DNA from 3 places in the Streptomyces sp. NPDC018031 genome. Region 1 is predicted to be linked to each of the others. Evidence: riboswitches for the same ligand, from Rfam matches in the RefSeq annotation. Region 1 holds a riboswitch; each other region holds the start of a gene.
What was found. Region 1 has a riboswitch for cyclic di-AMP ahead of ACH4B3_RS06795 (M23 family metallopeptidase). Riboswitches for the same ligand answer to the same signal wherever they lie in the genome.
Positions count from the first base shown of each region.

Region 2: another riboswitch for cyclic di-AMP. It lies ahead of ACH4B3_RS01790 (transglycosylase family protein); the one in region 1 lies ahead of ACH4B3_RS06795 (M23 family metallopeptidase).
Region 3: another riboswitch for cyclic di-AMP. It lies ahead of ACH4B3_RS12480 (M23 family metallopeptidase); the one in region 1 lies ahead of ACH4B3_RS06795 (M23 family metallopeptidase).

Region 1 is NZ_JBIRFT010000002.1:101,902-112,058, forward strand. Features, by position in the region: gene ACH4B3_RS06780 (DNA topoisomerase (ATP-hydrolyzing) subunit A) at 1-526, opposite strand, end outside; gene ACH4B3_RS06785 (M16 family metallopeptidase) at 732-2,102, shown strand; gene ACH4B3_RS06790 (M16 family metallopeptidase) at 2,120-3,487, shown strand; cyclic di-AMP (ydaO/yuaA leader) riboswitch at 3,831-3,985, shown strand; gene ACH4B3_RS06795 (M23 family metallopeptidase) at 3,999-4,802, shown strand; gene ACH4B3_RS06800 (GntR family transcriptional regulator) at 5,078-5,797, shown strand; gene ACH4B3_RS06805 (HPr family phosphocarrier protein) at 6,049-6,330, opposite strand; gene ACH4B3_RS06810 (GNAT family N-acetyltransferase) at 6,573-9,602, shown strand; gene ACH4B3_RS06815 (DUF5998 family protein) at 9,661-10,157, shown strand, end outside.
Region 2 is NZ_JBIRFT010000001.1:426,145-436,301, forward strand. Features, by position in the region: gene ACH4B3_RS01775 (phosphotransferase family protein) at 1-34, opposite strand, end outside; gene ACH4B3_RS01780 (PPOX class F420-dependent oxidoreductase) at 434-844, shown strand; gene ACH4B3_RS01785 (bifunctional serine/threonine-protein kinase/glutamate ABC transporter substrate-binding protein) at 1,036-2,997, opposite strand; cyclic di-AMP (ydaO/yuaA leader) riboswitch at 3,525-3,733, shown strand; gene ACH4B3_RS01790 (transglycosylase family protein) at 3,739-4,920, shown strand; gene ACH4B3_RS01795 (DUF427 domain-containing protein) at 5,015-5,401, opposite strand; gene ACH4B3_RS01800 (MarR family winged helix-turn-helix transcriptional regulator) at 5,969-6,454, opposite strand; gene ACH4B3_RS01805 (MFS transporter) at 6,708-8,309, shown strand; gene ACH4B3_RS01810 (hypothetical protein) at 8,255-8,488, opposite strand; gene ACH4B3_RS01815 (DUF1059 domain-containing protein) at 8,974-9,165, shown strand; gene ACH4B3_RS01820 (thioesterase II family protein) at 9,306-10,064, shown strand.
Region 3 is NZ_JBIRFT010000004.1:28,366-38,522, reverse strand. Features, by position in the region: gene ACH4B3_RS12505 (histidine phosphatase family protein) at 1-348, shown strand, start outside; gene ACH4B3_RS12500 (PucR family transcriptional regulator) at 747-1,961, opposite strand; gene ACH4B3_RS12495 (SGNH/GDSL hydrolase family protein) at 2,179-3,078, shown strand; gene ACH4B3_RS12490 (DoxX family protein) at 3,693-4,265, shown strand; gene ACH4B3_RS12485 (DUF6227 family protein) at 4,743-5,513, shown strand; cyclic di-AMP (ydaO/yuaA leader) riboswitch at 6,340-6,498, shown strand; gene ACH4B3_RS12480 (M23 family metallopeptidase) at 6,510-7,697, shown strand; gene ACH4B3_RS12475 (aldo/keto reductase) at 8,097-9,083, shown strand; gene ACH4B3_RS12470 (hypothetical protein) at 9,252-9,554, opposite strand; gene ACH4B3_RS12465 (GNAT family N-acetyltransferase) at 9,702-10,157, shown strand, end outside.

The sequences.
Region 1 (10,157 bases):
TCGGGTAGGCGGCGGGCAGCGCCACCGGCTCCTGCTCGCTGCCGTCGTAGTTCGGCGCGAAGTCGACGGTGTCCTCGTCGATCGACTCCGTCATCAGGGAGGTCGCCGAGGCCATCCGGCACTCGGTGTACCGCATCGCCGCCGGCGGGTCGTCGTTGCCCAGCGATCCGAAGTTGCCGTGCCCGTCGACCAGCGGCAGCCGCATCGAGAAGGGCTGCGCCATCCGCACCAGGGCGTCGTAGATGGAGGCGTCGCCGTGCGGGTGCAGCTTGCCCATCACCTCGCCGACGACCCGGGCGCACTTCACGAAGGACCGCTCCGGGCGCAGCCCCATCTCGTTCATCTGGAACAGGATGCGCCGGTGCACCGGCTTCAGCCCGTCGCGGGCGTCGGGCAGGGCCCGTGAGTAGATGACCGAGTAGGCGTACTCCAGGAAGGAGCCCTGCATCTCGTCGACGACGTCGATGTCGAGGATGCGCTCCTCGAAGTCCTCCGGTGGCGGGGTCTTCGTGCTGCGGCGGGCCATCGCGGCTGCGGCTCCTTCAACTGCCGATGCTGGTTCTGATGCCGACCATTGTGGACCGACGCACCGACAACGCCGACCACCCCCCGCCCCGGGGGGACATCGGGCCCGGGAACTTCGCCAGATGTCGGCCCGCTTGCATAGAGTGACAGGACTGTATCGACACACCGCTTCGCTACCGCATCAGCACGCGATCGAAGGGACGTACATGCCCATGGGTCACACGGCCACGCAACAGGCCGGTTCCGGCGGCCTGACAGCGACCGAGCACCGCCTGGCCAACGGCCTGAGGGTGGTGCTCTCCGAGGATCACCTGACCCCGGTCGCCGCGATCTGCCTCTGGTACGACGTCGGCTCGCGCCACGAAGTCAAGGGGCGTACCGGCCTGGCTCACCTCTTCGAGCACCTGATGTTCCAGGGGTCGGCCCAGGTCAAGGGGAACGGCCACTTCGAGCTGGTGCAGGGCGCCGGCGGGTCCCTCAACGGCACCACCAGTTTCGAACGCACCAACTACTTCGAGACGATGCCCGCCCACCAGGTCGAGCTGGCGCTGTGGCTGGAGGCCGACCGCATGGGGTCGCTGCTGGCCGCGCTGGACGAGGAGAGCCTGGAGAACCAGCGGGACGTCGTGAAGAACGAGCGCCGCCAGCGCTACGACAACGTGCCCTACGGCACCGCCTTCGAGCGGCTGGTCGCCATGGCCTACCCGGAGGGGCACCCGTACCACCACACGCCCATCGGATCGATGGCCGACCTGGACGCCGCCTCGCTGGAGGACGCCCGCGCCTTCTTCCGCACCTACTACGCGCCGAACAACGCGGTGCTCGCGGTCGTCGGCGACATCGATCCCGAGCAGACCCTGGCCTGGATCGAGAAGTACTTCGGCTCGATCCCGTCCCACGACGGCAAGCAGCCGCCCCGGGAGGGCAGCCTGCCCGAGGTCATCGGCGAGCAGCTGCGCGAGGTCGTCGAGGAGGAGGTGCCCTCCCGCGCCCTGATGGCCGCCTACCGGCTGCCGCACGACGGCACCCGTGAGGCGGACGCCGCCGACCTGGCGCTGACCGTGCTCGGCGGCGGGGAGTCCTCCCGCCTGCACAACCGCCTGGTACGCCGCGACCGCAGCGCCGTCGCGGCCGGCTTCGGCATGCTCCGGCTCTCCGGCGCGCCGTCGCTGGGCTGGCTCGACGTGAAGACGTCCGCCGGTGTCGAGGTGCCCGACATCGAGTCCGCCGTCGACGAGGAACTGGCCCGGTTCGCCGCCGAGGGCCCCACCCCGGAGGAGATGGAGCGCGCCCAGGCCCAGCTGGAGCGCGAGTGGCTGGACCGGCTGGCCACCGTCGGCGGGCGCGCCGACGAACTGTGCCGGTTCGCCGTGCTCTTCGGTGACCCGCAGCTGGCGCTCACCGCCGTCGACCGGGTGCTCGCCGTCACCGCCGACGAGGTGCGGGAGGTGGCCGCGGCCCGGCTGCGCCCCGACAACCGCGCGGTGCTCGTCTACGAACCCACCGGGCCCGCCGGGGCCGATGCCGAGACCGGCGCCGAGGCCGCCGACGAGGAAGAAGGGGAGTCGGCCCAGTGAGCGACACCGCCACCACCATGACGTTCCACCCGCAGCCGCAGGCCGGTTCCGCCAAGCCGTGGGCCTTCCCCGCCCCGGAGCGCGCCACCCTGCCCAACGGTCTGACCGTGCTGCGCTGCCACCGCCCCGGTCAGCAGGTGGTCGCCGTCGAGATCAACCTGGACGCGCCGCTGGACGCCGAGCCCGCCGGCCTCGACGGGGTGGCCACGATCATGGCCCGTGCCCTGTCCGAGGGGACCGACAAGCTCACGGCCGAGGAGTTCGCCGCCGAGCTGGAGCGCTGCGGCGCCACCCTCGACGCGCACGCCGACCACCCGGCCGTCCGGGTCTCCCTGGAGGTCCCGGCGTCCCGGCTGCCCAAGGCCCTCGGGCTGCTCGCCGACGCGCTGCGCGCCCCCGCCTTCCCCGAGGGCGAGGTGGAGCGGCTGGTGGCCAACCGGCTCGACGAGATCCCGCACGAGCTGGCCAACCCCGCCCGCCGGGCGTCGATGGCGCTCTCCAGGGAGCTGTTCCCGGCCGACGCCCGGCACTCCCGGCCGCGCCAGGGCACCGAGGAGACCGTGCGGCGGATCGACGCCGCCGCGGTGCGCGCCTTCTACCAGGCCCATGTGCGCCCCGCCGGCGCGGTCGCGGTGGTCGTCGGCGATCTGACCGGCGTCGACCTGGACCAGGCGCTCGCCGACACGCTGGGCGCCTGGACCGGCGGTCCGGCGGAGCAGCGGCCCAGCCCGGTGATCACCGCCGACGACACCGGCCGCGTGGTGATCGTGGACCGCCCCGGCGCGGTGCAGACCCAGGTGCTCATCGGCCGGATCGGCGCCGACCGGCACGACCGGGTCTGGCCGGCGCAGGTGCTCGGCACCTACTGCCTCGGCGGCACCCTCACCTCCCGCCTGGACCGCGTGCTGCGGGAGGAGAAGGGCTACACCTACGGGGTGCGCGCCTTCGGCCAGGTGCTGCGGTCCACCCCGGAGGGCACCGGCGCGGCGATGCTGGCCATCTCCGGCTCGGTGGCCACCGAGGTGACCGGCCCGGCACTGGAGGACACCTGGAAGGTGCTGCGCACCCTCGCCGAGGAGGGGCTGACCGACGAGGAGCGCGATGTCGCGGTGCAGAACCTGGTCGGCGTCGCCCCGCTGAAGTACGAGACCGCGGCCGCCGTCGCGGGCACTCTGGCGGACCAGGTGGAGCAGCACCTGCCGGACGACTTCCAGGCCCACCTGTACGCGCGGCTCGCGGAGACCGGCACGGTCGAGGCGACCGCGGCCGCGGTCAACGCGTTCCCGGTCGACCGGCTGGTCACCGTGCTGGTCGGTGACGCCTCGGTCATCGAGGAGCCGGTCCGCGCCCTCGGCATCGGCGAGGTGAAGGTCGTCAGCGGCTGACGGCCGATCAGCGGCGGTCTCCCCCGGGAGCCCCGGCACCGTGACTCCGGTGCCGGGGCCCCCGGCTGTGTGCGCCCCCTCCGGTGCCGGGTCACCGGCTGGGGGCCCGCCCGTCCCGGGGCGCCGTTCCGCATCCGCCGCCCGGCCGCCCGTCATGTCGATCGGCCCGCCACGCCGTTGGCCCATCGGGCGGAAGATCCGCCTCCGGTGTCCGGTTTGTTGGTGAGACAGCGCTTCTGCCCTGTGGCGAGGGCAACAAAAATCGTGATCCGTTTGGTGTTCAAAAGATCGTCCGTCTAGCTTCGATCCGGCTGTTCGTCAGTTTGCGTCGCACCCGCGGCCCGGACAGTCATCGCCGAGTCCCCGGGGCACGCGTCCCAGGGAGCCGGGGACCCACCATCCCCAGGGGTGAATCGGGTGCCTCTCACGAGGGACCCGTAGGAGACCTTCCTGCTCCGAACCCGTCAGCTAACCCGGTAGGCGAGAAGGAAGGAAAGGAGTACGCCGGACCATGGCGTTCACCCGTCCCACCGGGAAACACCGCCGTCCCCGCGGCGCCGTCCGCACCGGTGCCAACGTCGCCGGCATGGCCACGCTCGCCGCCTCCGGCGTCGTCGCGACCCTGGCCTCTCCGGCGCTCGCCGCGTCCGACGACTCCTCGCGCTTCGAGGACACCGGCCTGAACCAGGCGATCGTCATCGGTGACGACATCGCCGAGCAGATCGACGCCCAGGCCGTCAGCCAGGAGGTGGCCGCCGAGGAGGCCGCCGCCAAGGCGGAGGCCCGCAAGGCCGCGGCCGTCAAGGCCGCCGAGATGAAGCGCAAGGCCGAGGCGGCGGAGAAGAAGGCCAAGGCCGAGCGGGAGGCCCGGGAGCGGGCCGCACGGGAGGCCGAGCGCAAGCGCCTCAACACCTTCGTGCTGCCGGTCGAGGGCTCCTACGTCTCCACCCAGTACCACGCCACCAGCGGGCTGTGGTCCTCCGGCAGCCACACCGGCATCGACTTCCACGCCTCCACCGGCACCTCGGTGCGGTCCGTGGGTTCGGGCACCGTCGTGGAGTCCGGCTACGGTGGCGCCTACGGCAACAACGTCGTCATCAAGATGAACGACGGCACCTACACCCAGTACGGCCACCTGTCGGCCCTCTCCGTCACGGTCGGCCAGACGGTCACCCCGGGGCAGCAGATCGGCCTGGCCGGCAGCACCGGCAACTCCACCGGCCCGCACCTGCACTTCGAGGCACGCACCAGCCCGGAGTACGGCTCGGACATCGACCCGCTGGCCTACCTCCGCTCGCACGGCGTGAACGTCTGATCCTTCCGCCGGTACGCCCCCGGGCGTACCGCCGCACCGCGTGGGCCCCGGCCGTCCGGCCGGGGCCCACGCGCGTTCCGCGGCCGCCCCGCGCCGCCCGGTCCGGTGTCCCGCCCGCCGGTATCCCGCCAGGTCCGCCTGGCCAGAAGATATCCATGAAATCCCGGTTGCCGACCGAAATTCCCGCCGTCTGGAATAGAGTCGTCGAACACACACGTCGATCGATCGCGTTTCGCGGCGATTAATGCGGAGGTTTCGACCATGCGGGACCGGAAATGAGCGGCGATACCACCGCGGTCCACAGCGGTCGCCGGATTTCGGCACACGCGGTGTGCTCCGCGATTCGCGACGACATCGTCTCCGGTGTGTACGAGCCGGGCGGCAGGCTGACCGAGGAGGTGCTGGCGCGCCGCTACGGGGTCTCCCGGGTGCCGGTGCGCGAGGCGCTGCGGACCCTGGAGTCGGAGGGGTTCGTCACCACCCGCCGGCACGCCGGGGCCTGCGTCGCGCGGCCCTCCGAGCGCGAGGTCGCCGATCTGCTCGACATCCGGGTGCTGCTGGAGCCGCTGGGCGCCGCCCGGGCCGCGCAGCGGCGTACCGAGGCCCATCTCAAGGTGCTGCGCGGCCTGGTCAGGCTCGGCAAGGAGCGTGCCGAGCGCGGGCAGTCGGGGGAGCTGCGCGCCCTGGGGGACTGGTTCCACGAGACGCTGGCGCAGGCTTCCGGCAGCCCCGGGCTGGCCGGGCTGCTGGTCCAGCTGCGCCGCAAGACCGACTGGCTGTACGCGGTGGACCCGTCCCGGCCGGTGCCGGGCCCGCCGTCCCGCGGGGCCGGGCGCGGCGAGCCGGGCACCGCCGGGGCGGCACGGTCCTGGGGGGAGCGCGGCGCGCTGCTGGACGCGGTGGCCCGGCAGGACGCGGAGCGGGCCCGCTCGCTGGCCGCCGCGCACGCCGAGCGGGAAATGGCGGAATACCGGCTGCGCCGGCCTTTCCGGTGAGCGGGCCGAAACACGCCGTAAACACGGTCTGCGATCGGAAGTAACAACCGCCCGATATACCGGGGGCGGATACACCGAAGGTAATTCCCGGCGGAATGTCCTGCCCGGTTGCCGCCGGGAATGACCAGCAGAAAGGCCGCGGTGCCCTGTGGGGTACCGCGGCCTCGCCGTGTCGCCGACCGGGTCCGTACCGCCGGAGGTACGGGTGCCACGGGACCGCGGCATGCCCGCGGCGCGCCGGGACGCTCGGCTCAGACCGTCTCCGGAAGCTCCTCGAGCCCCTCGGCGACGAGCTTGGCCAGACGGTCGAGGGCCGCCTCGGCGTTGTCGTCCTCGGAGGCCAGGACGATCTCCTCGCCGCCCTGGGCGCCCAGGCCCAGGACGGCGAGCATGGACGCGGCGTTGACCGGCGTGCCGTCGGCCTTCGCGATCGTCAGCGGGACGCCCGACGCGGTCGCCGCTCGGACGAAGATCGACGCGGGACGGGCGTGCAGGCCCTCGGCCCAGCCGACGGTGACGCGGCGCTCAACCATGGTGTAGCCCTTCAGGTCGTTACTAGTTGTCTAGACCAGTCTCTCATGTGGTCGGTGGTGGTCCGAGACGGACTTTCCGCACAGCCTGCCGGGCCGCGGCGGCGGCCGCGAGGCGGCCCACCCTCCGGGCCCGCCCGCGCCGCGACCGGATCCGGACCGGCCCGACCGCCGCGCCGGACCGGCCCTGACGCGACCGGATCCGGACCGGTGTCGCCGTCCGCCCCGGCGCTTACCCTGGCCCCATGGAGACCGCGTCAGATCCGGACCGCCACAGCTACCCGGCCCACTGGGAGGCCGACGTGGTGCTCCGCGACGGAGGCACCGCGCAGATCCGTCCCATCACCCCGGACGACGCGCAGCGCCTGGTCAGCTTCTACGAGCACGTCTCGGACGAGTCGAAGTACTACCGCTTCTTCGCGCCCTACCCGCGGCTGTCGGACCGGGACGTGCACCGCTTCACCCACCATGACTACGTCGACCGGGTCGGCCTGGCCGCCACCATCGGCGACGAGTTCATCGCCACCGTCCGCTACGACCGCATCGACGAGCGGGGGCTGCCGGTCTCCTCGCGCCGGAACCCCGACGGGGGCGGCGGCCGCGGCCCGGACCGGCCGCCGCCGGACGAGGCCGAGGTCGCCTTCCTGGTGCAGGACGCCCACCAGGGCCGGGGCGTCGCCTCCGCCCTGCTGGAGCACATCGCCGCGGTCGCCCGGGAACGCGGCATCCGCCGCTTCGCCGCCGAGGTGCTGCCCGCCAACACCAAGATGATCAAGGTGTTCACCGACGCGGGCTACACCCAGCAGCGCAGCTTCGAGGACGGCGTGGTCCGCCTGGAGTTCGACCTCGAACCCACCGACCGCTCGCTCGCCGTGATGCGCGGCCGGGAGCAGCGGGCCGAGGCCCGGTCCGTGCAGCGCCTGCTGGCGCCCGGCTCGGTGGCCGTCATCGGCACCGGCCGCCGCCCCGGCGGGGTGGGCCGCACGGTGCTGGGCAACGTGCTCGACGGCGGCTTCACCGGCCGGGTGTACGCGGTCAACCACGCCTTCGAGGACGGGCTGGCCGAGCTGGCGCCGGAAGGCGTCCCGGCCCACCGCTCCATCCGCGAGATCGCCGAACCGGTCGATCTGGCGATCGTCGCGGTGCCCGCCGAACAGGTCCCGTCCGTCGTCGCCGACTGCGGTGAACACGGCGTCCAGGGACTGGTCGTCGTCTCCTCCGGCTACGCCGAGTCAGGCGGCCGGGGCCGCGACCGGCAGCGCGAGCTGATCCGCCAGGCCCGCACCTACGGCATGCGGGTGATCGGCCCCAACGCCTTCGGCGTGATCAACACCGCGGACGGCGTCCGGCTCAACGCCTCCCTCTCCCCGGAGCTGCCGCTGCCCGGCCGGGTCGGCATGTTCACCCAGTCCGGGGCCATCGGGATCGCCCTGCTGTCCGGGCTCCACCGGCGCGGTGCCGGGCTCGTGGGACTGTCCACCTTCGTCTCCGCCGGGAACCGCGCCGACGTCTCCGGCAACGACCTGCTGCAGTACTGGCACGACGACCCGCACACCGGCATCGCCCTGATGTACCTGGAGTCCATCGGGAACCCGCGCAAGTTCACCCGCCTCGCCCGCCGCACCGCCGCGGCCAAACCGGTGGTGGTGGTCAAGGGCTCCCGGCACAGCGGCAGCGCGCCGCCCGGCCACGCCGTGGCCACCACCCAGATCCCCGACGCCACCGTCACCGACCTGCTCCGCCAGGCCGGGGTGATCCGCGTGGACACCGTCACCGAGCTCGCCGACACCGGGCTGCTGCTGGCCGCGCAACCGCTGCCGGCCGGCCCGCGGGTGGCCATCCTCGGCAACTCCGAGTCCCTCGGCCTGCTCACCTACGACGCGTGCCGCACCGAGGGGCTGAGCCCGCTGCCGCCCCAGGACCTGACCACCGCCGCCGGCCCGGCCGACTACCACCGCGCGCTGCGCGCGGCACTGGCCGACGACGGCTGCGACGCCGTCGTCGTCAACGCCATGCCCTGGGTCGGCGAGCCGTCCGCCGCCGAGCTGGCCGGCGCGGTGCGCAGGGCGGCCGCCGAGGCGGGGGCGGACAAGCCGGTCGCGGTCGTCCACCTGGAGATCCCGGGGCTGCCGGAGGCGCTCGCCGCCGACGGCGGGACACCGGACGCCCCCGGCGCGGCCGGCACCCCCGACGGATCCGGACCGGCCGTGGCGGCCGCCCCCGGCGCGGCCGGCACCGGCGGCGACGCCGGGGGCACCACCGCGGCCGGCGGCCCGGCGGCGACCGGGGACCGGCCCGCCGTGCCCCGCATCCCCGCCTACCCGGCCGCCGAACGCGCCGTCCGGGCGCTCGCCGAGGCCGTCCGGTACGCCCGGTGGCGGGCGCAGTCCGCCGAGCCGGGCCGGGTCCCGCACTACGACGACATCGACGAGACCGGTGCCGCGGCCGACATCGACGTGCTGCTCGCCGAGGAGGCCGGCGCGGCCGCCGCCGGCGCCCCGGCTCCCGCCGCGGCCACCCCCGGCGCCCCGGGGCCCGGCCGGCCGCACCCGCCCACCGCGGTCCCCGCCCCCGAGCCGGTGCCGGCCGGGGTGGAGCTCTCGGCCCCCGACGCCCAGCGGCTGCTGGCCCGGTACGGCATCGACGTGCTGCCCGCGCTGCCCGCGCCGCACCCCGACGCCGCCGTGCACGCCGCCGGCCGGCTGGGCTTCCCGGTGGCCCTCAAGCCCACCGCGCCCCATCTGCGGCACCGCACCGATCTCGGCGGGGTCCGGCTGGACCTCGGGGGAGAGGCCGAACTGCGGCGGGCCTACGCGGAGCTGACCGAACATCTCGGCAGCCCGGCGGAGCTGGGCCTGGTGGTCCAGCGGATGGCGCCGCGCGGGGTGGACACCGTGGTGCGGGCCGCCATCGAGCCGGCGGCGGGCCCGGTGCTCTCGTTCGGTCTCGCCGGAGCCCCCTCGGAGCTGCTCGGCGACACCGCGCACCGGCTGGTCCCGGCCACCGACCGGGACGCCGCCGAACTCATCCGCTCCGTCCGGACCGCCCCGCTGCTGTTCGGCTGGCGCGGCTCGCAGCCGGTGGACACCGACGCCCTGGAGGAGCTGCTGCTGCGGGTGTCCCGCATGGTGGACGACCACCCCGAGGTGGTCGCCGTCGACCTGGAGCCGGTGGTCGTTGCCTCGTCCGGGCTGTCCGTGCTCGGTGCATCCGTCCGCCTGGCTCCGCCGCCGGTCCGCACCGACCTGGGCCCCCGGCACCTGCCGAGCTACTGACCGTCCGGGCCGCCGGGCGAGGGCCCGGGGCCGCCCCACGCCCCTTAGGATGGAGCACATGGCGAAGACCGGTACGACGACCCAGGGCCTGCGCGCGGCCATCGAGCGCAGCGGCTACTACCCGGCACTCGTGGCCGAAGCGGTGGAGGCCGCGGTAGGCGGCGAGCGGGTCGTGTCGTACCTGGTCCACCAGGAGACCACGTTCGATTCGAACGAGGTCCGCCGCCATGTCACGGTCCTCGTGCTGACCGGTACCCGGTTCATCGTCAGCCACACCGACGAGCAGGCCGCCGACGGCACCTCGCCCTCGCCGTACGCCACCACCTCCACCGAGTCGGTGAAGCTGGACCGCATCTCCTCGGTGGTGCTCAGCCGGGTGGTCGCCAACCCCGAGTCGTACACCCCGGGCACCCTGCCCCGCGAGGTGGTGCTCACCATCGGCTGGGGCGCGGTGAACCGCCTGGACCTGGAGCCCGCCGCCTGCGGCGACCCCAACTGCGAGGCCGACCACGGCTACACCGGCTCCTCCACCGCGGACGACCTCAGCCTGCGGGT
Region 2 (10,157 bases), on a different contig from region 1:
CCCCGTTCGGGGCCCCGCCATCGCCCGAGATCATGCCGTCGACGCTACCGCCCGCCCGGAGCGCCGCGACAGACGGCCACGTCATAATGGCGTGATGATCTTGCTGTGAGCGGGGCCAGCCAGGCACTCCGCCGCAGGTCAACCGGTTCGGGGCGTCTTGAGCTCTCCCGGCCTCCGGAGCCGTGTGCGCAGGTTCGAATCCTGCCGGGGGCACTTCGCGAGAAGTGCCGGAAGACCCCGCGATCAGCGAGTCAGCTGAAGCGGGGTCTTTTGCGTATTCGCGGCCGGATGCGGCTGCCGGCCGTCTCATGAGGGTGATCACGCACAGGCGGTGTGCGGGGGCGGGCGTGGCTCCGGGAGGGCCGCGGCAGTCGCGGCGGGCGGCCTCGGCGGCCTTGACCTCGACCGCGGTTGAGTTTCTAGGGTCGGCCGCATGATCTTCACTGAGAAGGAGCGCGAGTACCTCGCCGCCCAGCCGCTGGCCCGGCTCGCCACCATCGGACCCGACGGGGGTCCGCAGGTCCGCCCGGTGGGCTTCCGGCTCAACGACGACGGCACCATCGACATCGGTGGGCCCGACATGGCCCGCAGCCGGAAGTACCGCAACGCGCAGGCCCGTCCCGACGTCTCCGTGCTGGTCGACGATCTGGCTCCGGCCGATGACCCGGTCGCGGGCGGGTGGGGGCGCGGGGTCGAGATCAGGGGCCGGGCCGAGGTGCTGACCGTCGACGTGCCACCCGTGGCACCCGACTACTTCAGCCGGGACATCATTCGCGTCCACCCCCGGAAGGTCGTCGCCTGGAACCTGGAGGCGCGGGGGACCGACTCCCGCGAGGTCGGGTGAGGCAGGACCGGAAAGCGAATCGGCTCGGTTCCCGCGGGCTCCGGAAGCGGTCGCGGACCGAGTGACCCCCGGACCCTCCGAAAGGCCGTCCGCAGGTTCACCATTGCGCGTTTGCGGCATGGTTCCCGCGGCCCGACAGCGGCCGATGTCCGGGAATCGTGCGACGGTCCGACGCGAGGGTTCCGGCGGGGTTATTGCTGGGGCGGGGCTTCGGCCCGAAGGAGGGGGAGATTCTCGGTCATCGCCGTGTCCCAGGCCCCGTCCGCCGTCATTTTCCGCAGCGCTTGGCGGATTCCGTTCCTGAGGTCGCTGCGTTTGGGAACGCCGATGCCGTAGCGCTCGTAGGTGAGTTCCAGGCCGGCCAGCTCGTAAGTGCCGGGCTCCCGGGCGGCCCAGCCGGCGAGTACGGCGTCGTCGGCCGTGACGGCGTCCACTTCGCCGTTCGCCAGTCCGGCCAGGCACTGCGGAATGGTGTCGCGCTCCAGGAGCTGGGCCCGGGGGGCGAACTTGGTCTTCATGTTGAGTCCGGGGAGGGAGCCGGTGACCGAGCAGAGCTTCTTGTCGTTCAGGTCCGCGGGCTTGTCGACGGACGGGCCGTTCGCGCGGGTCAGCACGTCCTGGTGGGCGACCAGGTAGGGACCGACGAAGTCGACTTTGGTGGCCCGCGCGTCGGTGATGGCGTAGGTGGCGACGATGAAGTCGACCTCGCCGCGTTGCAGCAGACGTTCGCGGTCGGCGCTGGGGGCCTCCTTCCACTCGATGTCGCGGGGGTCGTGGCCCAGTTGCCTGGCGATGTACGTGGCCACGTCCACGTCGAAGCCGCTGTGCCGGCCGTCCGGGGTCTTGAGTCCGATCCCGGGCTGGTCGAACTTGACCCCGATGGTGATCTTCTTGCCACCGGGGGTGCCGCTGCCGCCGGAGGCGCCGGCCGGGTCGCCGCCGGGTGTGCCGGAGGTGCCCGGGCTGCGGGGTGTGCGGCCTTCCGCCTCTCCGCCGCCCGGGTCGCCCCAGGGCAGCAGGGTCCACAGCAGGACGCCGACGACGCCCAGCGCGCCGAGCGCCGACGCGTAGACCCGCCCGTGGCGCAGCCGGGCCGTCGGCGGCCGGGCCGGCGAGGGCGGCGGCGGGGCGGCGGAGGCGGGCGGCGGCGGGGCGGGCGCGGGCGGCGGCGAGGCGGGCGCGGGCCGCGGCGGGGCGGGCGCGGGCGGCGGCGGGGCGGCGGAGGCGGGCGCGGTGGCCGGCTGGGTGGGGGGTCGCGGGCCGGTGGGGCCGGGCGGGTCCGGGACGGGGGCGTCGGGGGACGCGTGGGCCGGCCGGGCCGCGGCCATCGCGGCGGCCTCGGCCTCGGCCAGCAGCCGGTCCAGGGTCGGCGCGTCCGGGCGCCGGTCCGGGTCGCGTACCAGGACCGATGTCAGCACTCCGGTCAGCGGTCCGGCGTGCCGTGGCGGCGGGACGTCCTCGCTGAGGACGGCGGCGAGCGTGGCCAGGGTGTTGCCGCGGCGCAGCGGGTTGTGCCCCTCCACGGCCACGTAGAGCGTCATGGCCAGCGACCACAGGTCGGCCGCGGGCCCGCCGTCCTGGCCGGCGACGCGTTCCGGTGCCATGTAGTCGGGGGTGCCGATGATCGAGCCGGTGGCGGTCAGGACGGTGGAGTCCAGGACGGCGGCGATGCCGAAGTCGGTGAGGACCGGGCGGCCGTCGGGGCGCAGCAGGATGTTGGCGGGCTTGATGTCGCGGTGCTGGATGTCCGCCGCGTGTGCCGCGCGGAGGCCGTCCAGCATCCCGCGGCCGGCCCGGGCCGCCTCGGCGGGCGCGAGCAGGCCGCGGTCGAGCCGGTCCTGGAGCGATCCACCGGTGACGAGTTCCATGACGAGCCAGGGGTAGGGATGCTCACCGCCGTCCACGATGTGGTGGATGGTGACGACGTTGGGGTGGTCCACGCGCGCGAGTGCCCTGGCCTCCCGGAGGACGCGGGCGCGCAGGGCGCGGGCGGCCTCGGGGTCGTACTCGGCGAGTCCCGGGTCGGGTGGGCGCACTTCCTTGAGTGCCACTTCGCGGTGGAGCGCCAGGTCACGCGCTTTCCACACGGTTCCCATGCCGCCGCCGCCGAGCCGCGCCAGCAGCTCGAAACGGTCGTCGATCACCCGCGCCACACGGCCCCCTTCACCCGGACGAGGGCCCCGGGCAGGGTCGTCTGCGAGGATCCGCGGGCCCTCGGGCCGAAGCCCGGGCCAACTCTGCCACAGCTGCCCGGTCGCGGGCAGGCGAGCGGTGAACCCGGCAGTCGGAGGCGCCGCGGCCGGGAGCGGCGGGAACGGATGGGCGTTTTGTCCATCGATCGGGCGGCGCGGCGCCCAACTCATTGACACAAAACGGACTTTTAATGACTCATGCCCTTATAGCTGGCCCGGGTGAGGGAGGTCACGGACGGGGGCGTCAACCCGTGACCGCTCCGTCGCGTCCCGCGCACTTTGCGTCAGGTCGATTACCGGGCGCTTTTCCAGGACGCCATTGTGCAAGATCTCCATTTCGGTACGGAAGAGATCCGGAGCGCAGCGTGACGTAAAGCGGAAGTAATTCGGAGAATGGATCTTTGACGCAGGTCACGTGGCTTGTGGCGGCGAATTCGTTCTGATTACGGTGGCGCCCGCTCCCTTCGGCAATCACTGCTCGGGAGCCTGTAACCGGAGCGCCTAATCCTGCCGCCGGTTGCGGATCCCACGACGCATCACGGCAGGAGCGGGGGAACCAGGTAAGTGCCGGACCGGGCATTCGCACGGCCGGCTTGGGGTGAAGACGCGTTGCGGTGGGATGACCGCTGCTCAGGACGCGGCCGGGCAACTCCAGCCCGAACCCGACAGCTCACCTCGCAGGCGTAGGAGAGGAACACCCCTATGTCTCGCGGACGTCACCGTCGCTATAACCCCGGCCGTATCGCCAAGGTCTCGCTCGCGCTCGCCGCGGGCGGTGCCGGTGTGGCCCTTCCCTTCGTCGGCGCCACTTCGGCGAGCGCCGCCTCCGTCGAGACCTGGGACAAGGTCGCGGCGTGCGAGAGCACCAGCAACTGGAGCATCAACACCGGTAACGGCTTCTACGGTGGCCTGCAGTTCACGCAGTCCACCTGGGCGGCGTTCGGCGGCCTGGACTACGCGCCGCGTGCCGACCTCGCCACCAAGGACCAGCAGATCGCCATCGCCGAGAAGGTGCTGGCCGAGCAGGGCCCCGGCGCCTGGCCGGTGTGCTCGGTGAAGGCCGGCCTCACCAAGGGCGGGCCGGCCCCGGCCATCTCCCCCGACGGTGAGAAGAAGGAGGCGGCTCCCGCCCCGGCGAAGCCCGCCCCCAAGCCGGTGGCCGCCGCGCCGAAGGCCGCCCCGAAGCAGGACGCCCCCGCCACCAAGCCGGCCGAGGGCTCCGAGTACACCGTGGTCCGCGGTGACAGCCTGTTCAAGATCGCCGAGTCGCACGACGTGGACGGTGGCTGGAAGGCCGTGTACGACGCGAACCGCGAGGTCATCGGCGGCAACCCGAACCTGATCTTCCCGGGCCAGGAGCTGGCGCTGACCGCCGAGGCCCCGAAGCAGCAGGCCCCGAAGCCCGCGGCCCCCAAGCAGGAGGCCCCGAAGCCGGCCGCGAAGCCCGCCGCCGCCCCGGCCGAGGCGCCGTCCGCCTCCGGCTTCACCGCGCCGGTCGCCAACCTGGTCCTGGGTACCCCGTACCACCAGGCCGGCAGCGCCTGGTCCAGCGGCTACCACACCGGTGCGGACTTCCCGGTCCCGACCGGCACCACCGTCAAGGCCATCGGCCCGGGTGAGGTCGTCTCGGCCGGCTGGGGCGGCTCGTACGGCAACCAGGTCGTCATCCGCCACGCAGACGGCAAGTACAGCCAGTACGCCCACCTGTCGTCGCTGTCCGTCTCCGCCGGTCAGACCGTCTCCGGTGGTCAGCAGATCGGCCTGTCCGGCTCCACCGGCAACAGCAGCGGCCCGCACCTGCACTTCGAGGTCCGCACCGGTGCCGGCTACGGCTCCGACATCGACCCGATCGCCTACCTGCGCGCCCACGGCGTCAGCATCTGAGGTGCCGACGTCCTGACGGCCGACGTGCCGTAGTCCGGAGTGCCCGGTCCGCCACCGTGCGGGCCGGGCACTTCGGCGTTCCGCCGACGGGTGGTCAGGCGGGTGGCGGAGCGGGGGAATCGCCGGTGACGGCGATGTCGGCGACGGTGTCGTAGAAGGACAGGTGGTCCTTGAGCTCGGCGACGGCGGGGATCGGGTCCGGGTAGGCCCACACGACGTCGCGGTGCGTCCCGCCCGGGCCGGTGTAGGACCAGTACGAGGCGGTGCCCTTGAAGGGGCAGACGGTGTGGTGGGCGGTGGGCTCGAAGAGGCTCAGGTCCACGTCCTGGACGGGCAGGTAGTAGCGGACCGGCAGGCCGGTCTCGTGCACCAGCAGCGGCCGGGTGGACTCGGCGACCACCTGGCCGGCGATCTCGACCCGTACGCGCTGCGAGCCGCGCACGACCTCGACGCGGTGGGCGGTGGTGTGCTGGTCGCTCATGACGGGTTCCCCCTCGGATGGCGTCCGCTCGGTGTCGTTGGGGGAACACCGGGGGGCGGGTTGGGATTCCCGGCCGGTGCGCCCCGCGCGCAGACCCCGGTCCGGTCGCCCGCACGGAGGCCGGCCCGGTCGCCTCCGTGCGGGCCCCGGCCACCTCGGGGGCCCGACCGATCGTCTCCGCGCGGGCCGCGTGCCACGTGCCGGGGCGTTTGAAGGGCCCGGGCTGGGGTGCGTCGGGCTCGCCGGCTGCCCGGCGGAAGGTGCGGCCGGCTCGCCGACCGCCGCGGGCGGAGGGTGCGGTCGACTGCCGGGAGGCGAGGCCCGGTGGGCTGCCGGGCGGCGTGCGCCGGCAGCTGCCGGACCGCGGGGTTGCGCCGGGTGCCGGACCGCGCGGTTCCGCCCGCCGCCCGAAGACTGGTGCCGGCGGGGCCGATCGGCTGCCGGGCCGCGGGGGCGCGCCGGGTGCCGGGAGGCGCGGTTCCGCCCGCTGCCCGAAGACTGGTGCCGGCGTGCGCCGGCAGCTGCCGGACCGCGGGAGCGCGCCGGGTGCCGGGCGGCGGGGGCCGGTCAGTCGCCGGGCGGCGGGGGCTCGGTGTTCCGGCGGGGCCAGTCGCGGCCCTCGTACTCCTCCACCACCCGGTTGAAGCGGGTCAGGGCCGCCTCGAAGTCGGCGAGTTCGTCCGGGGTCCAGTCGGCCAGGATGCGTCCGAGGCCGTCCCGCCGCAGGGTGCGGTCGGCCGCCAGCCGCTTGGCGCCCACCTCGGTCATCCGGAGTTTGCGGGCGAGGCCGCCGTCCGGGTCCGGGATGCGTTCCAGGAGGCCGAGCCGGAGCAGCCCGGCGGTCTGCCGGTTGACGGTGGAGACGTCCAGCTGGAAGGCCTCCGCGAGCCGGCCGATGCTCATCGGCCCTTCGGCGTCGAGCCGGGACAGCAGCACGTAGGCGGAGCGTTCGAGCTGGTACGGGCGGTCGGAGCGGCGCTCACGGGGCGTCATGACATGGCACCGGGCGAGCAGCATCAGCTCGCGCTCCAGCCGTTCGAGGCGGTCCGCCACGCACTTCTCCTCGCTGCCGCCGCCCGTCCTCGGGCCATCGGTCCCTTGACCATGATTTTGCCTTATGCACAGAACGGAGTGCACCCCTCCGGTACTGGATATGCACGATACACATTGTGTGTATGATGCACATCCCGACCGTCCGGCATGTACGCGTCGGCGATGTCGTCCACCCGCTCCACCCCGGGCCCCGGCACGGGCCGCCGGGCCCCGCAGCGCACTGCCTGAACCCACCTCATGGAGGCGGCCCCGAATGTCCGAGAAAGCCAGCGACCCCGTCGGCCCGGCGGAACCCCCTCCCCCGGGGGCTCCGGACGGGCGCACGGCGACGGAGCGCCAGGCGGGCGGCGCGTTCGTGGCCGTGCTCGCCTTCTGCGGCATCGCCGTGTCCGTGATGCAGACGCTCGTCGTCCCGCTCCTCACCGACCTGCCGCGGCTGCTCTCCACCTCGACCTCCGACGCGTCCTGGGTGGTGACCGCCACGCTGCTGGCCGGCGCCGTCTCGACACCCGTCATGGGCCGGCTCGGCGACATGTACGGCAAGCGGCGGATGCTGCTGGTCGCGCTCGCCCTGCTGGTCACCGGCTCACTGGTGTGCGCCATGACGTCCGACCTGGTGCCCATGGTGGCCGGCCGGGCGATCCAGGGCGGCGCCATGGGCGCCATCCCGCTCGGGATCAGCATCATGCGGGACGAGCTGCCGCCGCAGAAGCTGGGCTCCGCGATGGCGCTGATGAGCTCCTCGCTGGGCATCGGCGGCGCGCTCGGACTGCCCGCCGCCGCGCTGGTGGCCCAGCACACGGACTGGCACACCCTCTTCTACGGTGCCGCCGGGCTGGGCACGGTGGCGATCGTGCTGGTGCTGCTGGTGGTACCGGAGTCGTCGGTCCGCACCCCGGGGCGCTTCGACGTCGCGGGCGCGCTCGGGCTGTCGGCCGGGCTGGTGGCGCTGCTGCTGCCCATCACCAAGGGCGGCGACTGGGGCTGGACCAGCGGTGTCACGCTGGGTCTCCTGGGCGCCTCGGTGGTGATCCTGGTGGCCTGGGGCTTCCTGGAGCTCCGCGTCAGCCGGCCCCTGGTCGACCTGCGCACCACCGTGCGCCGCCAGGTGCTGCTGACCAACCTCGCGTCGATCCTGGTCGGCTTCTCGTTCTACGGGATGTCCCTGGTCTCGCCGCAGCTGCTGCAGCTGCCCGGCGCGACCGGCTACGGCCTCGGCCAGTCGATGGTCATGGCCGGTCTGTACGTCGCCCCGATGGGTGTGGCGATGATGCTGGTCGCGCCGCTGTCGGCCCGGATCAACGCCACCCGCGGCCCCAAGGTCTCGCTGATCATCGGCCTGGTGGTGATCGCCGCGACCTACGGCGGCGGCACCGCGATGCTCGGTTCGGTCTGGCAGGTCGCGCTGCTGGCCACCGCGCTGGGCGTCGGCGTGGGCATCGCGTACTCGGCGATGCCGACCCTGATCATCAGCGCCGTGCCGGCCCGCGAGACGGGGGCGGCGAACGGCCTCAACACCCTGATGCGGTCGATCGGCATGTCCACCTCCAGCGCGGTGGTGGGGGTGATCCTGGCGCACCGGACGACCTCGTTCGGGTCGCTCGAACTGCCGAACCTCGACGGGTTCCGGGCGGCGTTCTGGATCTCCTGCGGAGCCGCGGTCCTGGGGCTGCTCATCGCCCTGTTCCTGCCCGCCGGCCGGCCGGGAGGGCTCGGCGCCGGGACGGGACCGGCGGCCGGCGGCACCGGCTCGGCCGCCGGCGGGGACCCGGTGGCGGGCGCGGTCCCGGGCGCGGCCGGTCAGCCCTCCTCGGGCAGGCTGTCCCAGGCCTCGCCCTCCTCGCGCAGCTCGTAACCCTCCGTCTCGGCCACCGACCGCGCGTGCGCCCGGCTGCGCAGCGGCACCTCGTGGGTCTCGCTCTGGACCTCGGCGTGTACGCCCGCGCGGTCGGCCACCGCCTCGATCGAGTGGGTCTCGTAGATGACACGCCCCGGCTCCGCGGCGCTCCGGACCACGTACATGCTCACTGCCATCGGGCTCACTCCCCGAATACGCGTCCCCTGGATTCAGCATCCCACTCGGCGGCGATCTCCTCCCCTCCGTTGGGCCATCCAGGCGTGTCCCGCCGCGAGGGGACCGGCGCGCCGTGTCACGGCGGCGGGACACGCCTGGAAGGCCCGTGCCACCGCGGCCCGGCGCCCTCCGGTCCGCGCGTCACCGCGGCCCGGCGCCCTCCCGGCCCCGTGTCACCGCGGCCCGGCGCCCTCCGACCCCGGACCGATGTCCGGTATGCGGACGTCGCTCGGGGGGCAGCGCGAGGCCCGGTGGGGGCCCGGCAGAGGGTCCGGCGGGGTCCGGTGGGAGACCCGGCGGGGGTTGCGGGCCGGTCCCCCGCGCCGCCCGCCGCGGGTCCGTCCGGCGCCGGCGGACCACCGCCCGGCGCATGATCCGGGCGGGAGCTTTCCCCCGGGACCGAACGGGGGGAAGGTGGGAGGTGACCCACTCGGGAGGCTGCCCCATGCGCAAGGTCCTCGATTGCCGGGATTACCCGGGCGAAACCCACTGCACGCTGACGATCGCGGGCGACGAGGAGGACGTGCTGCGCGCGGCCACCGAGCACGCCGTCTCCGCGCACGGCCACGTCGACTCGCTGGAGCTCCGCGCCACGCTGCGGAAGATGCTGCGGGACGAGGTGCCGCCGACCGGGTGATCGCCGGGATGTGTCCGCCTGACGTCCGCCGACGCCGGTCCGGGTGGCTTCCGGCATGCCCGGCCCCGTACCGTCCTTGTCGGAACACGCTTACCCGGTGCGGCAGATGGCCGGCCGGGCCGATGAGGGGGAACACGAGCATGACGAGCAACACCGGCGACTGGCTGCGGAAGTTCCAGGCGGCCCCGAGCAGTGAGATGCGGCTGGTCTGCTTCCCGTACGCGGGCGGGGCGGCCAGCTACTACTTCCCGTTGGCCAAGTCGCTGGCACCGGCGATCGAGGTGCACGCGGTGCAGTACCCAGGGCGTCACGACCGGTACCGCGAACCGGTCATCGACGACATCAACCAGCTGGCCGACGCCGTCTTCCCCGCGGTGCAGGAGCTGACCGACCGGCCGCTGGCGCTGTTCGGGCACAGCATGGGCGCGGTGGTGGCGTACGAGATCGCGCTGCGGCTGGAGGACCGGCTCGGGGTGAAGCCGGTGGTGCTGTTCGCGTCCGGGCGGCGGGCGCCGTCCCGCTACCGGGACGACGACGACGTGCACAACTGGAGCGACACCCAGCTGCTGGCCGAGATCCAGTCGCTGGAGGGCACCGACAACGCGGTACTCCAGGACCCGGAGCTGCTGCGGATGGTGCTCCCGGCGCTGCGCGGCGACTACCGGGCGATCGGCACCTACCAGCACGTCCCGGGCCGCACGGTGAGCTGCCCGCTGGTCACGCTGATCGGCGACGTGGACCCGAAGGTCACGCTGGACGAGGCGCGCGACTGGGAGCGGCACACCAGTGACGAGTTCGACCTGCGGTCGTACTCCGGCGGGCACTTCTTCCTCACCGACCACATGGCGGGGGTCACGGAACTGATCCAGGAGCGGCTGAACCCGGGCGCGGGCGCGTAGGCACGCCGGGCGGGCCGGGCGCGGGCCGGCACCCGGCTCGCCCGCGCCAGGTCCGCCCGCACCCGGTCCGCCCGCGGTAAGCCGGTGCCACCG
Region 3 (10,157 bases), on a different contig from region 1:
GAATACAGCCGCGTGCACGGTGATTTCGACATGACCGCGAATCCCGAACGGCCTTTCGCTCCGGGCGGGGAAAGCTGGTCCCGGTTCCGGGTCCGGGCCGGGGACGTGATGCGCGGACTGGCGAAACTCCACGCGGGCGAACGGGTGCTCGTGGTGTGCCACGCGGGATTCATCGTCGCGGCCATGGCGGCCGTGCTGGACGTACCACCGCCGGTGCTGTTCACCGACGCCACACCGGCGGCGACGTCGATCAACGAATTCGCCCACGACGGCTCCGGCTGGCGCCTGGTCCGGTTCGACGACGCGGCGCACATCGGCACCCCGGCACCCGCCGAGGGCACCGGCTGAGGCGACCCCGCACGGGCGCGTCCCGCCCGGCCGCCACGGCCCGGCGGTGAGCTGCCCGGGAACGCCCCGGAGTTCGGCGGCAGCTCGGGCGCGCCGGGCCGGTCGTTCGGCCGGTCGTTCGGCCGGGAGTCCGGCCCTGAGCGGCCGGGCGGGCGGGAGTTCTCACGGGTGGTCGTGGGCCCCGCCCGGGCGCCTGGCCGTGTCGTCCCACCGGTGGTGATGTCTCAGCGGCCGTGTCGTCTCACCGGTGGTGGCGTTCCACCGGCCGTGTCGTCTCAGTGGTTGTGGCGTTTCACCGGCCGTTGTGTCTCAGCGGTGGTGATGTCTCAGCGGTGGTGACGCGGCCGAGCCCCGGCCGCGGGCCTCGGCCGCAGGCCCCCGGCGGTCCGCCGCGGACGTCACACCGCGGCGGCGCCCTCGGCGGCGGGGCCGTCCGGGAACAACCGCAGCGCCGACAGCGCCACGCCCAGGTCGGCGACGGTCCGGGGATCGCCCAGCGAACGGCCGACCAGCTCCTCCAGCCGGCGCAGCCGGTAGCGGACGGTGTTGCTGTGGCAGTACAGCAGCCGCCCCGCCCCGGCCGCCGAACCGCCCGCGGCGAACCAGCACTCCAGGGTCTCCAGCAGCCGCGTCCGTTCCTCGTACGGCAGCCGGAGCACCCGGTCGAAGACCACCCGGGCGATCCGCCCGGCGTCGTCCGGGGCCGCGGCCACCAACATGGCGACCGGGTGGTCGTCGAACCGGGCGATCCCCGCCGGCCGGCCGCGCAGCCCGGCCAGGGCCAGCCGGGCCAGCCGCAGCGCCTTCGGAGTGTCCCGCAGGGAGTCGTAGGACGGGCTGACCCCGATCCGGCAGTCCGCGGGACGGTCCAGCACGCGCAGCGCCGCCTCCTCCGCGGCCGGGCCGCGCACCGCCACCACGCCCACCTGGAGATCCGGCAGCAGCCGCCAGGCGGAGCGCACCTGCTCGTGCTGGAGCCGGGACTCGACGCCGGGCAGCGCGTCCCGGCCGGGCGCCGGGACCTCGGCCGCGACCACCAGGAACGGGCCGTCGGCGGGCAGGCCGAGGACGTCCGCGGCCTCCCACAGCGTGGTGCTGTCGGTGAGCAGCCCGGTGAACAGCGCCTCGACCAGCACGGAACGCTCCCGCTCGCGCTGGAGCAGCAGCGCGGCGGCCGTCTCGCGGTACGCGTCGCTCGCCGCGGCGGCGTACCCCTCGATGAGCCACCAGGTCGCCAGCGAGATCACCGTGTCGGCGGTGACACCCTCGGTGCGCCCGGCCTCGGCGGCGAGTTCGGTCCACAGGAACTCGGAGCCGACCCGGTAGGCGTGCAGCAGCTCGGCGAGCGGGGTGCCCTGCCGGGCGCGTTCCCGGCCCACCTCCAGGGCGGGCGTCAGGTCGGGTCTGGTGCCGTCCGCCAGGTGCCCGTACACCAGCTCCAGGTTGCGGCGGCAGGAGGTGCTCAGGGTCCGGAACGGGATGCGTTCCTCGCTGCCGTAGTACGTCACCTCGGCGCGGATCCGGCGGGCCATCCGGTCGCCGAGCTCGGGTGCCCGCCGCAGCAGCGCCGCTGCCACCGGGGCCACTGCGGGGGGAGGGATCGTGCGGCTCATGCCGCGCAGGCTACCCAGGGGCGCGTTGTGCCCGGGGACAACGGTGCGGGACGCCCGTTGTCCGCCCGGCCATGGCCCGCGCGGTCGGCGGCGGTCACGATACCGGCATCGTTACCGGCCGGTATCGCAGCGCCTCCGTACCCGATCACCCGACACTCCGCCCCGCCCCCGCCCTTCCTCCCCGAGCCGCTGGGCGGGGCCACCCCCAGGAGGAACCGTGTCCACCACCGTCCCGAAGCGATCGATCGCCCTCCTCGGCTGCGCCCTGCTGGCGACCGGCCTCACCACCACCACCGCAACCGCCCGGGCCGAGCAGTCCGGCGGCGCCCGGCACGTCGCCCTCGGCGACTCCTACGCCTCGGGCGCCGGGATCCCCGCGCAGTCGGCGGGCCTGTGCATGCGGTCCGACCAGAACTACGGGCAGCGGGTCGCCGACGCCCTCGGCGCTGCCCACTACACCGATGTGAGCTGCGCCGGGGCCAAGGCGTCCGCGCTCACCAAGCCGCAGACGGACCTCGGGGTGCCGGTGAACGGCGCCCAGCTCGACGCCGTCACCCCCGACACCACGCTGGTCACCCTCACCATCGGCGGCAACAACCTCGGCACCTCCGACATGGGGTTCGTGGACGTCATCGCCGCCTGCTCCGCCCTGTCCCCGACCGACCCGCTGGGCGCACCCTGCCGCGACCTGTACACGGACGGGGACGGCGGGGACACCCTCGTCGCACGACTCGCCGCCGCGGGAAGCGAGCTGACCGCCGCCCTCCGGCGGATCCACACCACCGCGCCGCGGGCCCGGGTGGTGGTCGTCGGCTACCCGTCGGTGATCCCGGCCGATCCGCGGAAGTGCCTCGGCAAGCTGCCGATCACCACCGGGGACATCGCCTATCTGCACGGCGTCCTCGGCGAGCTGAACGACATGGTCGCCCGGACCGCGGCTGCGGGCGGCGCGACCTACGTCGACACCGTGGCCGCCACCCGGGGGCACGACAGCTGCTCCGCCGATCCCTGGATCGAGGGCCTGTTCCCGGCCTCGCCGGCCCTCCCGCTGCACCCCGACGCCACCGGTCAGCGCGTCATGGCGGACGCGGTACTGGCCGCCCTCGGCCGCGGCTGACCGCGCCGGGGCGCGCCGCCACCCCGGCGCGCCCCGGCCGTCCGGCCGGGTGCTCCATGCGGACCGGGTCCCATGCCGGGCGGCCGGACGCTCCGTACCGGGCGGAGGGGCCCGGCCCGGGCCCCGCCCCTGGCACCGTGCGTCGCCGAGGAGCCGGGGGTCTGCTCCGGCGGTCCGCTCCGTCGGAAGCGCGCCCCCGTTCCTGGCCCGGAAGCCCGGCCCGGAAGCCTGACCCAGGAAGCCCGGCCTGGAGGCACGCCTGCGGAGGCCCGGTCCGGAAGCCCGGTCCCGCAGTCCCGCTCTGAGGCACGCCCCCGGAAGTCCGCTCCGGAAGCGCACCCTCCGTTCCTGGTCCGGAAGCCCGGCCCGGAAGCCCGGCCCGGAAGCCCGGCCCGGAAGCCCGGGCGGAGGCACGCCCCCGGAAGCCCGGTCCCGCAGTCCCGCTCTGAGGCACGCCCCCCGGGGCACGCTCCCCCGGATAGCGCACCCCCGGATGGCCCGGCCCCGGCGGTGGACCCGGCCGAAGCGGCACAGAATCGGTCACGGACGCGAGTGGCACCGCGCCCGCCGCGCCACCCCGCCCTCCGTACCGGCACCGGGAAATGGACACCGCCATGTCGATGACGTTCCGCACGGACCTCGGACTGCTCGCGCTGCGCCTCGGAACCGGCGGCGTGCTGTTCGCCCACGGTGCGCAGAAGCTCTTCGGCTGGTTCGGCGGCCACGGGCTGGACGGCACCGCCCACGCGATGGAGCACATGGGGTTCACACCGGGACGGCACAGCGCGCTGGCCGCCGGACTCGGCGAGGCGGGCGGCGGGGCGCTGCTCGCGGCCGGGCTGGCCACCCCCGCGGCCGGCGCGGCGGCGGCCGGCGCCATGGCGGGCGCGGTCTCCGTGCACGCGCCCGCCGGGTTCTTCGTCACCGAGGGCGGCTTCGAGTACCCGGCGTTCCTGGGCTTCGTGGCGGCGGGCATCGGTCTCGCGGGCCCCGGCCGGTACTCGCTGGACCGGCTCACCGGCCACTGCCTGGACCGCCCCTGGGTGATGACGGTGGCCTTCACGGCGAGCGCACTGGCGGCCGCCACGGTGGTCAAGCGCCGTACCTCGACCGTCGCGCGGCGCGGTGCGGCGGAACCGGACGGCACCGAGGGGACCGAGGGCCCCGAGGGCACTGCCGGGGACTGACCCACACCCCCGGGCCCGCGGCCGGGCAGCCGGCAGGCTCCGGCAGGGAGCCGGGGAGCCGGGGAGCCGGGGAGCCAGGGAGCCGGGGAGCCGGGGCGCCGGGGCGTCGGGGAGACACGGTCCCACGGGGAGCGTCGGATCCGGACAGATGTGCGGCGGACTCTGCGTCGATTTCGGGTGGAATCCGGGCTCATGCCGACTCGGCCGCGGCCGTGGACCGAGGCCGTGAACAAGCGGATCCGGACGGGCCGCATCCGTGTAATCCCCGGCAGGAGCTGCCTCGTTGGCCGGAAGTGTGATCACACGAGCCCCTCGAGTGATGTATTCGACTCTTCTGGCGCAGGTGTGAGTGAAGAGGCCGTGTCAGGGCGCGGCTTCCTCGAAACACAGCACGCAGCGCGTGTCGACGCCGCTACGGTAAGTCGCGAAGTGTCGCTGGGGGGCGCGGCGTGTCGATTTGGCCGGGAGGAGAGAGACATGGTGCACGGACAGGTCGGTGGTACCCCCGCCGAGCATCTCGACGGGCTGCTGGCCCGTGCCCAGAACGGGTTCGAGATCGACGAGACGGTCCTCACCCAGCTGCGTGATGCCTTGATGCACCAGACCGAGCTGCGTTCCTGCCGCCAGTGCAACGAACCCCCCGCCCGGCTGGGCTACACCACCTTCCGGCACGTCTTCCTCCTCCCGGACGGCAGCAGCGTCGTGCTGTGGGAGCTGGAGCACAACACCGGCCCGGGCGACGGCCCGCAGCACGAGGTCTACGCCGACGAGGACACCCTGGTGCAGGCCGAGCGCCGGGCCCACGACCGCACCGGCGGCGCCCGCTGGGAGGAGTTCGACGAGGAGCGGCTCTGGCTCCCCGACCAACTGCTGCGCGGCCCGCTGCCGGTGGAGACGGTGCGGGCGTACGTCGCGGACAACTCGGCCGACCACGCCCGGCGGGTGCTGCGCCGGGCGGAGAACGAGGACCGCCCGGGCGAGGAGGTCCGGCGGCTGCTGGAGACGGCGTTCGCGCACGACATCGCGCTGGCCCCGAAGCCGCGCCGGCGCACCGGCGGCCCGGACGCGACCTGGTGCCGCTTCTACGAGCACGCGTTCCTGCTCGCCGGCGGGGACGAGATCACCCTCTGGGAACTGGAGCACAACCTGACCAGCGACGGACGGCTGGTCTGCGAGGTCTACCTCGACGAGGGATCGGCCGAGATGGCCGCCGACCGACGGGCCCGCGCACGCGGCGTCGAACTCTGACCCTGACCGGCACCCGGCACCGGTGATCACCCGAACCCCGGTGCGAGCGGCGCCGCGCCCCGGCGGCTCCCGGGGCCCGGTGGCTCTCCGTGCCCGGCGCTCCCGGTGCCCTCGGCAGCCGGTGGCTCCCCGTGCCCCGACGGCTGCTCGTGCGTCGGCGGCCGTGCCCGGTGCGTCCGGCGATCCCCTGTACCCCGGGGGCGCCACGTACCCCGGTGGGCGCCACGGAGCCACCCACGCCCGCCCCGCCCCGGTGCCCCGCCCCTCGGTGCCCCACCCCGTGGCGGGCACGCACCCGCTCTCCTGTCTCCGTCACCTCTGTCACCTCTGGCACCTCCGTCACCTCCGTTCGGGTCCCTTGGTGCCCCGTCCCGTGGCCGGAGCCTCCGATGCCCGGCACGGGCCTGAACGTGGGCGTACGGCGGCGCCCCCATCCAGCGCTGCGCGCCGGGCCGCCGGGCCGCCGGGCGCGGGTGCGGGCACAGGCCGGAGGAAAGCCGGAGAGAAGGGAGAGCGGCCGACGCGGGGCGAGGCGCCGACGCCGCTCGGCGTACCGGCAGGGCCGCCGGCGCGACTGCCCGCATCCGCGCATCACGGAGAGCAACCGGGCGTGATCGTTCCGCATAACGATTGACGCACGATCAGCGAAGTCGGGTTTCCTGGGCGTTCACCTGTGCTGTGCAACTCGCCGATGTTTGCCCGGTAATGCCCGGAACATTCTTCCCCGAGGGCAACGGATTCCGGGGAACGGCTTGGAATAGCGTCCCGCCGTCTATTAACGTTCGATAACGCAGCGCGGTCGTTCCAGCCGCCAAAGAGGCGGCACCGTGCGCCGTCGCCGAATCCCGCATGCACCACGGCACCAGCAGTACCAGGGAACCGGGGAACCACCATCCTTGGGGTGAATCGGGCCGAACCCGGCCCGTAGGAGACCTTCCTGCTCCGAACCCGTCAGCTAACCCGGTAGGCGAGAGGGAAGGAAAGGAGTGCGCCCCCGTGGCGTCCAACAGGTCTGCCCTTGACGAGGCACCGTACGGCACCCCCACCGGACCGACCGAGGGCGCCGACCCCGGGCCGGGCCCACGGACGGCGGCCGCGCAGCGGACCGACACCCAGACGGTCTCCTCCCCGGTGGCCCCCTCCTCCGAGTGGGAGGAGTGGAACCCCACCGCCGACTCCCTCGCCCCGGTACGCGGCCGGCACCGCGTCGCCAAGCAGCGCGGCACCATGGCCCGCAGCGGGGCGGTACTCGGCGTCGGTGTCATCGCCGCGGTCGGCGCGGGCGGCATGGCGACCGCCAAGGACCGTCCCAACCCCCCGATATCCATGCCGGACGTCGCGCACATCGCCGACGAGATCCAGGACTCGCTGCCCGACGCGGGCGAACTGCCCGGCATCGGACCGCTCCTCGCCGGTGGCGACTCCTCCGGCGGGCAGCCCGCCGGTTCCCCCCAGCCCTTCTCCCAGGCCGGTCTCACCGCCGAGGACCGGGCCAACGGGACCACCGACGCGGGCGAGGCCCTGCGCGCCCGCATCATGCAGCAGGCCGAGCACCAGCAGAACGCCGCCGACGACGCCGCACGCGAGGCTGCCGCCAAGGCCGCCGCGGAAGCCGCCGCGAAGGCCGCCGCGGAGCGGAAGGCCGACGAGGAGGCCGAACGGAAGGCCGCCGAGGCGGAGGCCGAGCGCAAGGCGGCGGCGGAAGCGCAGCGGAAGGCCGAGGCGGAAGCCGAGCGGAAGGCGGAGGCCGCCCGCAAGGCCGAGGCCGAGCGCCGCGCCAAGCTCGCCACCGCGTACGCCCTCCCGCTGGCCTCGTACACCCTCACCTCGACCTTCGGCGAGGCCGGCGACATGTGGTCCGCGAACCACACCGGTCAGGACTTCGCCGCCCCCACCGGCACCCCGGTCAAGGCGGTGCACGGCGGCACCATCACCGAGGCCGGCTGGGCCGGTGCGTACGGCTACCGCATCGTCCTCACGCTCGATGACGGCACCGAGGTCTGGTACTGCCACCTCTCCTCGATGGTCCGGACGTCCGGCTCGGTGTCCGCCGGCGAGGTCATCGGACGCGTCGGCGCCACCGGCAACGTGACCGGCCCGCACCTGCACCTGGAGGTCCGCCCCGGCGGCGGCTCCCCGATCAACCCGCTGGCCTGGCTGCGCGAGCACGGCCTCAACCCCTGACCTCGTCCCACTCACCGCCCCCACCCCGATACGCCGGTGGCCCTGGTGCTCTCTCCCCCCCCTGACACCAGGGCCGCCGGTCCGGACCGGCACCGGGGCCGACCGGCACCGACGCCGCTGCCTCGCTCTCCCCACGCCACTGGCCCGACCCCTCCCCGCGCCCCGGCGCCTTCCCGTACCCGCGCCGGTCGGCACCTCCCGTACCCGCGCCGGCCGCTGACTCAAGTACCCGCGCCGGCCCCCCGAGCAGTCCGTCGTGACCGGCACCTGCCCGCCCCTTGGCGCCGACCGGCACCGGAGACCGTCCCCAACCGCCAACCGCCAACCGCCACCGCCACCCGCTGTCGCCGCGCGCCCGGCGGTGGAATATCCGCCCAGGCCGCCGCGCTGAAGCGGGGTATGGCTGACAACGACAAGCACACCCAAGGGCAGCGGCGGACCGGGCAGGCGGCCCGGAGGCCGCTCGGAGCGCTGGCGGTGCACCCGCTCTCCCTGGGCGGCAACGTCTTCGGTTGGACCGCGGACGAGGCCGAGTCCTTCGCCGTCCTGGACGCCTACGCCGCCGCGGGCGGCAACTTCATCGACACCGCGGACGTGTACTCCGCCTGGGCGCCGGGGAACCGGGGCGGAGAGTCCGAGACCGTCATCGGCAACTGGCTCGCCGCCCGGGGCAACCGGGCCGAGATGGTGATCGCCACCAAGGTGGGCGGTGGCTACCCCGACCCGCGCGGCCTCACCGCGCGGGCCATCAAGAGCGGTGCCGACGAGTCCCTGGCCCGGCTGCGCACCGACCACATCGACCTCTACTACACGCACTTCGACGATCCGTCGGTGCCCGTGGAGGAGATCATCACCGCGCTCGACGACCTGGTGAAGACCGGCAAGGTCCGCGAGATCGCGGCCTCCAACCTCTCCGCGGACCGGCTGGAAGCCTCCCTGAAGTTCTCCGAAGCGGAAGGACTGGCCCGCTACGTCGCCCTCCAGCCGCACTACAACCTGGTCTCCCGCGACACCTACGAGGGAGAACTCGCCGCCGTCGCCGCCCGGCACGGCATCGCCACCGTGCCCTACTTCGGCCTGGCCTCCGGCTTCCTCACCGGCAAGTACCGGCCCGGCAGCACCGTGGACAGCGCCCGCTCGGCCTCCGCCGCCAAGCACCTGGAGACCGAACGCGGCCGCAAGGTGCTCGCCGCTCTCGACGAGATCGCCGCGGCGCACGGGGCCGAGCAGGCCACCGTCGCGCTCGCCTGGCTGGCCGCCCAGCCGACCGTCGTCGCCCCCATCGCCAGCGCCCGCACCGTGGACCAACTGCCGGCACTGCTCGCCGTGGCCGACCTGAAGCTCACCGACGCCGAACTGGCCGCCCTCACCACGGCCTCGGAGTAACCCCCGCCTCGTTGAGGGACCCCACCCGGGCGGCCGGGCCCGGGGCGGGGTGGGGGCCCGTCCCCGGCGGCCGCCCGGGCCCTGCTCGCCCGGACCCGGCCGCCGAGGGGGGCTTGGCTCCGCCGTGGCCCTGCCCGCCCGGGGCCGCCCGGGCGCCGGTCCGGCGGCTCAGCCGCGCCGGTCCGCCGCGGCCCAGGAGGCGGCGGCCACCGCACCGGCCACGGCGAACACCGACGGCCAGGCACCGACCTTCCTGGCCAGCGGATGCGACCCGGCGAACGCCGCGACGTACAGCCCGCTCAGCGCCGCCGCGGTGCCCGTCCCGGCCTTCGCCCGCCAGCTCCGCGCGGCCACCGCCCCGGCCGCCGCCAGCGCCACGCCGCCCAGCGGCCGCTTCTTCGTCCAGCGCGCGACGCCGTACCCGCCGACGAGCCCACCCGCGGCCACTACCCCTGCCGGAATGCCGGCCATGGCAACCAACCTCTCCCTCTGTACGTATGAACAGTCGTAGGGCCATTCGACCGCATCCGGCGCCGGTTTTCTCCACGGCCCGGTCACATCCCGCCGTCGTTACGGCAACAGAGACCGCCGCCACCCCGAACCGCAAGGGAGCCACCCGTGACCTCGACCCGCTACACCTACCGTCCGGCGACCGAGGCCGACCTGGAGCAACTCGGCACGTTGGACAACTCGTTCACCACGGACGCCGCCTACCAGGTCACGGCCGGCCCCACCGGCTTCACCGTCCACCCCACCCCGGTGGACCCGCCCCTCACCAAGCACTTCCCCGACGACGAGGACGACGACGATGACGATGTCCCGGACCACACCGTGGTCGCGGTCGACGGCGACCGCCTCTGCGGCTTCGTCGTGGTGGACCACGAGCCCTGGAATGCCCGCCTGACCATCCGCGACATCGCCGTCGCCCCCACCGACCGAGGCCACGGCATCGCCCGCGAACTGATGGACCACGCCGTCGCCTACGGCCTGTCCCGGCGCGCCCGGACCGTCTGGCTGGAGGTCACCAACATCAACGCCCCCGCCATCCGCGCCTACGAGCGCATGGGCTTCACC